Regions from separate parts of the Enterobacter sp. JBIWA008 genome, predicted to be linked through region 1. Evidence: predicted binding sites of a transcription regulator. Region 1 holds the regulator's gene; the other holds the start of a gene.
The links. Region 1 encodes LexA, which represses DNA repair genes until DNA is damaged. Its sites were predicted from a motif close to TNCTGTATGTACATACAGNA; they were not measured.
Positions count from the first base shown of each region.

Region 2: metR (HTH-type transcriptional regulator MetR) is a predicted target of LexA. The motif match lies at 1,925-1,944, and genes of this name have one in related genera.

Region 1 covers NZ_CP074149.1:359,043-362,933, reverse strand. The annotation lists gene zur (zinc uptake transcriptional repressor Zur) at 1-114, shown strand, start outside; gene KGP24_RS01715 (CsbD family protein) at 162-371, opposite strand; gene dinF (MATE family efflux transporter DinF) at 492-1,829, opposite strand; gene lexA (transcriptional repressor LexA) at 1,893-2,501, opposite strand; gene KGP24_RS01700 (diacylglycerol kinase) at 2,610-2,978, opposite strand; gene plsB (glycerol-3-phosphate 1-O-acyltransferase PlsB) at 3,133-3,891, shown strand, end outside.
Region 2 covers NZ_CP074149.1:4,594,989-4,598,879, reverse strand. The annotation lists gene KGP24_RS22305 (carboxylate/amino acid/amine transporter) at 153-1,052, shown strand; gene metR (HTH-type transcriptional regulator MetR) at 940-1,893, opposite strand; gene metE (5-methyltetrahydropteroyltriglutamate--homocysteine S-methyltransferase) at 2,010-3,891, shown strand, end outside.

The DNA of each region.
Region 1 (3,891 bases):
AACGTGATTGAAGCGCATGGGCTGTGCTCTGCCTGCGTGGAAGTGGAAGCTTGTCGTCATCAGGACGCATGTCAGCACGACCACTCAATTCTGGTGAAGAAAAAGCCGCGTTAACGGCAAAAGAAAAGGCGGCTTAGAGCCGCCCTGTGGGTTATTCAGCGTTACCAGCGGTAGTCGTTACGGGTTTCCCAGTCTTTGACTTCGTTTTCCGCCTGATCTTTCGCGTAGCCGTAGCGTTCCTGAATTTTACCGACAAGCTGATCGCGTTTACCTTCAATGACGGTCATATCGTCATCTGTCAGCTTACCCCACTTTTCTTTCGCTTTACCTTTGAACTGCTTCCAGTTGCCGCCGATTTCGTCTTTATTCATCATCGTGTCCTCTTAGTTAAACGTCGGGTCGTAACGTCCGTTACGTTCTTTTCTGCTGGACGTGATAAATATTGTAGTTAAGGATTTGGCAGTTGATTTCATATTCGGAATCTTTAACCGTCACGATATATCGTGACGTGAAGGGAACCAGGTATCGTTTTGCCAGTGGCGGTGCCAGATAAAAGCCAGCGATATCCCTCGCAGCGAGAGGAAAACGGCCAGGGCCAGCCACAAACCGTGATTTCCAAGCCAGGGAAGCGTCAGCAGCGTCAGGCCAAACCCTACCGCCGCGACCGCCATGCTGTTGCGCATTTCCGCTCCGCGCGTCGCACCAATAAACATGCCGTCCAGCAGATAACACCAGACGCCGACTACCGGTAAGATGACTTGCCAGATGAGATAGTGACTCGCCAGCTCGCGCAGCGCAGGGATAGACGTAAGTAATGAAACGATCTGCTCACCAAAGCAGGCGTAAACCAGGCCGAACGCCAGCGCCACCAGTCCCGACTGACGGCAGGCTGCCCGCCAGACGTCCCGAAGCTGCCCGCTTTCGCGCGCACCGTACGCCTGCCCGGAATGCGCTTCTACCGCATAGGCAAAACCGTCCAGCGCGTAGGCGGTAAAGGTCAGCAGCGTCATCAATACCGCGTTGACCGCAACGATTTCTGGCCCCAGTCGAGCCCCGAAAACCGTCAGCGCGCCGAAGCAGAGCTGAAGCAGCAGCGAGCGCAGCATGATGTCACGATTAAGTGCCAGCAGCTTACGGATATTGCCGCGCCATGCGGTTTTGAGCAGCGCCAGGGAGATGCCGCGCATCGCCAGCACGCGCCAGACCATCCAAAGACCAATAATAAAGGTTCCGTACTCGGCAATCGCCGTCGCCAGCGCCGCGCCCTGCACATTCATATGCAGTCCCATTACCAGCCAGACATCCAGCACAATGTTGAGAAGGTTGCCCACCACCAGCAAAATCACTGGCGCACGGGCGTACTGAACGCCCAGTAGCCACCCCAGCAGAACCAGGTTAGCCAGCGAGGCGGGCGCGCTGAGCCAGCGGATTTCAAGGAAACGTCGAGCCTGGGCCAGTACCGCCTCGCTGCCGCCAACAACATGGAGTGCAAAGTCGATCAGGGGCGCACGTAATATAACGATTAACGCCCCCGCGCCAAGCGCAAGGATCAGCGGCTGGACCAGAGCCCGCGCCAGACGCAGCGGATCTTTTGCACCATAAGCCTGTGCCGTGAGCCCGGTGGTGCTCATACGCAAAAAGAGCAGCAGCATAAACAGGAAGCTGGTTGCCGTTGCGCCAATCGCCACGCCGCCGAGATAAACCGGCGAATCAAGATGACCAATAACGGCAGTATCGACCAGACCCAGCAAGGGCACGGTAATATTGGAAAAAATCATCGGCAGAGCAAGACGCCACAATGCCTTATCGGATGCCGTCAGCAGTGACATGAAAAATACCGGGAGTGGGGAATGAAGCAGGCTACAGCGGCGCCATAGCCTGTCAGGAAGAGGTTACAGCCATTCACCGTTGCGAATCACCCCAACCGCCAGTCCTTCGATAGAGAAGTTCTGTTCGCGGAGATCGACCACAATCGGGGAGAACTCGTTGTTTTCAGGCAGTAGCTGAACTGTGTTCCCCTGTTTTTTCAGACGCTTGACGGTGACTTCATCATCAATGCGCGCGACAACCACCTGACCGTTACGCACATCCTGCGTTTTGTGCACCGCAAGCAGATCGCCGTCAAGAATACCGATGTCTTTCATCGACATGCCGCTAACGCGCAGCAGGAAATCAGCGCTCGGTTTGAACATGGCCGGATCGACCTGGTAGTGGCCTTCAATATGCTGCTGCGCCAGCAAAGGCTCACCGGCAGCAACACGCCCCACCAGCGGAATACCCGTCTCTTCTTCCACCAGCAGGCGGATACCACGTGACGCGCCTGAAACAATCTCAATCACGCCCTTACGCGCCAGCGCTTTCAGGTGTTCTTCGGCAGCATTCGGAGAACGGAAGCCCAGACGCTGAGCGATTTCCGCACGCGTGGGTGGCATACCCGTCTGGCCGATATGATCCCGGATGAGATCAAACACCTCTTGCTGCCTGGTCGTTAACGCTTTCATTCCGCCCCCTGGGTGTATATACAGTTATGCTGTGAGTATATACAGTCAAAGGCGATTTTGGAATCAAAAACTGCACAAAAAACCAGGGACTTAATTATTCCTCGAGGCTCATCGGAAATGTGACCAAAGCAGCGTGACCCAGGTAATAACGGCAGTGATAATCGCCAGCAACACAGCAGCAGAGCCCATGTCTTTTGCGCGGCCAGAAAGCTCATGGAAATCGGAACCGATGCGATCAACAACGGCTTCAATAGCGCTATTAAGAATTTCCACTATCATCACCAGAAGCACGGAACCGATAAGAAGCACGCGAGTAATAGCATCAACATCAAGGAAACAGGCAATGATCACCGCGATGATAGCGGCGACGCCCTCCTGGCGAAAAGCGGCTTCGTTGATCCACGCAGCACGGAAACCTTTCCATGAATAGCCGGCGGCTTTGATGATACGCGTTAACCCAGTGGTATTATTGGCCATTAAAAGAACCTTTTTAAAAAAAGAGCGTCAGTAACAGGAGCCGTAGCGCGTTTCGCTACAGCCTGAAGTATGACGGGTAACAACAGAAATTTTGCGCGCTTTCTGTTATCCTTGCGCCGCAATTGCATTATTAACCAGAGGCTTTACATCGTTTATGTCCGGCTGGCCACGAATTTACTACAAATTACTTAATTTACCATTAAGCATACTGGTAAAAAGCAAGTCTATCCCAGCAGAACCCGCGCTGGAGTTGGGGCTCGATACGTCGCGTCCTATTATGTACGTTTTGCCTTATAACTCGAAGGCAGACTTACTGACGCTTCGCGCCCAGTGTCTGGCGCATGACTTACCGGACCCGCTTGAACCGCTTGAAGTTGACGGTACGCTGCTGCCGCGCTACGTGTTCATTCACGGTGGACCGCGCGTGTTTACCTACTACACGCCAAAAGAAGAGTCCATCAAGCTGTTCCATGACTATCTCGACCTGCATCGCAGCAACCCCGATCTGGATGTGCAGATGGTGCCGGTATCGGTGATGTTTGGTCGTCGTCCGGGCCGTGAAAAAGGTGAAGAGAACCCACCACTGCGCATGCTTAACGGCATTCAGAAGTTCTTCGCGGTCTCCTGGCTGGGACGCGACAGCTTTGTGCGTTTCTCCCCTTCCGTTTCGCTGCGTCGAATGGCGGACGAGCACGGCACCGACAAGATCATCGCGCAAAAACTGGCGCGCGTGGCGCGTATGCACTTTGCCCGTCAGCGCCTGGCTGCCGTAGGGCCGCGTCTCCCGGCGCGTCAGGATTTGTTCAACAAGCTGTTGGCCTCCAAAGCGATTGCTCGCGCCGTTGAAGACGAAGCGCGCAGCAAGAAAATATCGCATGAGAAAGCCCAGCAGAACGCCATTGCGCTGATGGAA
Region 2 (3,891 bases), 580 kb from region 1:
TATGGACCGATCGGCATCACACCTGATGCGGGTCTGCGCCGGAAAAACAGAGCCCTATAATGTTCATAATGCAACGACTGGCTAATTATGACTCAGTTGTCAACCTGATAGTCCGCTACAATGCCTCTCCTTCTTTCTGAGAGACAAGCATTGTGGCGCTACTCATTATCACCACTATCCTGTGGGCCTTCTCCTTTAGCCTGATTGGCGAATACCTTGCCGGTTCGGTCGACAGCTACTTCTCGGTGCTGATACGCGTGGGGCTGGCGGCGCTGGTGTTCCTGCCGTTTCTACGCACGCGCGGGCAATCGCTGAAAACGATTGTGCTTTATATGCTGGTGGGGGCGATGCAGCTCGGCATCATGTATCTGTTCAGCTTCCGGGCCTACGTCTACCTGTCCGTCTCCGAATTCCTGCTCTTTACCGTTCTGACGCCGCTCTATATTACGCTGATTTACGACCTGCTCAGCAGACGCCGTCTGCGCTGGGGATACCTGCTGAGCGCGGCGCTGGCGGTGATCGGCGCGGCGATTATTCGCTATGACAAAGTCAGCGATCACTTCTGGACCGGGCTGATGTTCGTCCAGCTCGCCAACATCAGTTTTGCCATCGGTATGGTGGGCTACAAACGCCTGATGGAAACCCGTCCGATGCCGCAGCATAACGCGTTTGCGTGGTTCTATATGGGCGCCGCGATTGTCGCGGTGGCGGCGTGGTTTATGCTCGGTAACCCGCAAAAACTGCCGACCACCACCGCGCAGTGGGGGGTTCTGGTCTGGCTGGGCGTAGTGGCGTCAGGGTTGGGATACTTCATGTGGAACTACGGCGCTACGCAGGTAGACGCCGGTACGCTGGGGATCATGAACAACGTGCATGTCCCGGCAGGGCTGCTGGTCAACCTCGCTATCTGGCAGCAACAGCCGCACTGGCCGAGCTTCCTTATTGGGGGAGCGGTGATCCTGGCTTCGCTGTGGGTCCATCGCCGATGGGTCGCTCCGCGCTCCGCACAAACGGAAGATGGTCGCACGCGTGGTTCCGCGCTGAGCGAATAAACGCCTCCGTAATCGGCTGACGCTGCTCGCCATCGCGCACGGCGGCGTACAGCCGGCTCCACAGTCCTTCACCCAGGGTTTTGGTCACCACCAGACCCTGGCGTTCAAAACTCTCCACCACCCAGTGCGGCAGCGCCGCGATACCCATTCTGGCCGCCACCATCTGAATCAGCAGCAGCGTGTTATCCACGCTTTTCAGCTGTGGGCTGATGCCCGCAGGCTGCAGGAAGTGGCGCCAGATATCCAGGCGGCTGCGCTGGACCGGATAAATCAGCAGCGTTTCTGTCGCCAGGTCTTCCGGCGTGATGCGCGTTTTGGCGGCTAGCGGGTGGTCCGGCGCCAGCACCAGGCGTACTTCATAATCAAACATCGGCGAATAGTGCAGGCCGCTGCGCGGCAGGATGTCAGAGGTCATGACCAGATCCAGCTCGCCCTGCTGCAGCGACGGCTGCGGGTCGAACGTCACGCCGGATTTGAAGTCCATCTCTACCTGCGGCCACTTCTGGCGGAAGTTCTCAAGCGCGGGGGTAAGCCACTGAATACAGCTGTGGCACTCGATGGCGATACGCAGCCTGGTCTGCTGCGGTTCGTTACACGCCTGCAGCGCGCTGGCGATCTGCGGCAGCACCTGATTCGCCAGCTGAAGAAGAATTTCACCCTGCGGCGTAAAGCGTAGCGGCTGGCTCTTGCGCACAAAAAGACGGAAGCCGAGGCGTTGTTCCAGATCGCTGAACTGGTGAGAAAGGGCGGACTGGGTTTGGTGCAGCGTGGCCGCAGCCGCCGCGAGCGAACCGCAGTTCCGCAACGCTTGTAGCGTTTTCAGGTGTTTAATCTCGATCATGAAAGTCCTTCACTTCGCCATGAACATTTTGCGCTTGAGGAATATACAGTACCTGCCAATTATAGAAGTGTAAACATCTGGACGTCTAAATAACGAATTTCTACAAGGGGTATACCATGACAATCCGCAATCACACTCTCGGTTTCCCTCGCGTTGGCCTGCGTCGCGAGCTGAAAAAAGCGCAAGAAAGCTACTGGGCGGGTAACGCCACCCGTGAAGAACTGCTGGCGGTAGGACGCGAGCTGCGCGCCCGCCACTGGGATCAGCAAAAACAGGCGGGCATTGACCTGCTGCCGGTGGGCGATTTCGCCTGGTACGACCATGTTCTGACGACAAGCCTGCTGCTTGGCAACGTGCCGGCTCGTCATCAGAACAAAGATGGATCGGTAGATATCGATACTCTGTTCCGCATAGGCCGTGGCCGTGCGCCAACGGGTGAGCCAGCGGCAGCGGCGGAAATGACCAAGTGGTTTAACACCAACTATCACTATATGGTGCCGGAGTTCGTCAAAGGCCAGCAGTTCAGGCTGACCTGGACGCAGCTTCTGGACGAGGTGGACGAAGCGCTGGCGCTGGGCCACCAGGTGAAACCCGTGTTGCTTGGGCCGGTAACCTATCTGTGGCTGGGCAAAGTAAAAGGCGAGCCGTTTGACCGGCTCAGCCTGCTGAAGGATATTCTGCCGGTCTATAAACAGGTGCTGATTGAGCTGGGCAAGCGCGGCATTCAGTGGGTGCAAATCGACGAGCCAGCGCTGGTGCTCGAACTGCCCCAGGCCTGGCTCGATGCCTTCAAACCGGCGTATGACGCGCTCACTGGTCAGGTAAAACTCCTGCTGACGACCTATTTTGAAGGCGTGACGCCTAACCTGAGCACCATTTCCGCGCTGCCGGTGCAGGGTCTGCACGTTGACTGTGTACACGGTAAAGATGATGTGGCGGAGCTGCACAAGCGCCTGCCCGCAGACTGGCTGCTCTCCGCCGGTCTGATTAACGGTCGTAACGTCTGGCGCGCCGATCTGACCGAGAAATATGCTCAGATTAAGGACATCGTCGGCAAACGTGAGCTGTGGGTGGCCTCTTCCTGTTCCCTGCTGCACAGCCCGATCGATCTTAGCGTGGAGACTCGCCTGGATGCCGAGGTGAAAAACTGGTTTGCCTTCGCCCTGCAAAAATGTGAAGAGCTGACGCTGCTGCGCGATGCGCTGAACAGCGGCGACACGGCGGCGATTAGCGAATGGAGCGCACCGATCCAGGCGCGTCGTCACTCGGCGCGCGTGCACAACCCTGCGGTGGAAAAACGTCTGGCAGCTATCACCGCCCAGGACAGCCAGCGCCAGAGCCCGTATGAAGTGCGTGCCGAAGCCCAGCGCGCCCGCTTCAACCTGCCCGCGTGGCCAACCACCACTATCGGTTCCTTCCCGCAGACCACTGAAATCCGCGGCCTGCGTCTGGACTTCAAAAAGGGGAATCTGGATGCGAATCACTACCGCACCGGCATCGCGGAACACATCAAGCAGGCGATTATCGAGCAGGAACGCCTGGGGCTGGACGTGCTGGTGCACGGCGAGGCCGAGCGTAACGACATGGTGGAATACTTCGGTGAGCACCTGGACGGCTTTGTCTTTACCCAGAACGGCTGGGTACAGAGCTATGGCTCCCGCTGCGTGAAGCCGCCGGTAGTGATCGGTGACGTCAGCCGTCCGGAAGCGATCACCGTGGAGTGGGCGAAATACGCGCAGTCCCTGACCGACAAGCCGGTGAAAGGGATGCTGACCGGTCCGGTGACCATTCTCTGCTGGTCATTCCCGCGTGAAGACGTGACCCGTGAAACCATCGCCAAACAGATTGCCCTGGCGCTGCGTGATGAAGTGGCGGATCTGGAAGCGGCAGGTATTGGCATTATCCAGATTGACGAACCAGCCCTGCGCGAAGGTCTGCCGCTGCGCCGCAGCGACTGGGATGCCTACCTGCAGTGGGGCGTGGAGGCGTTCCGCATCA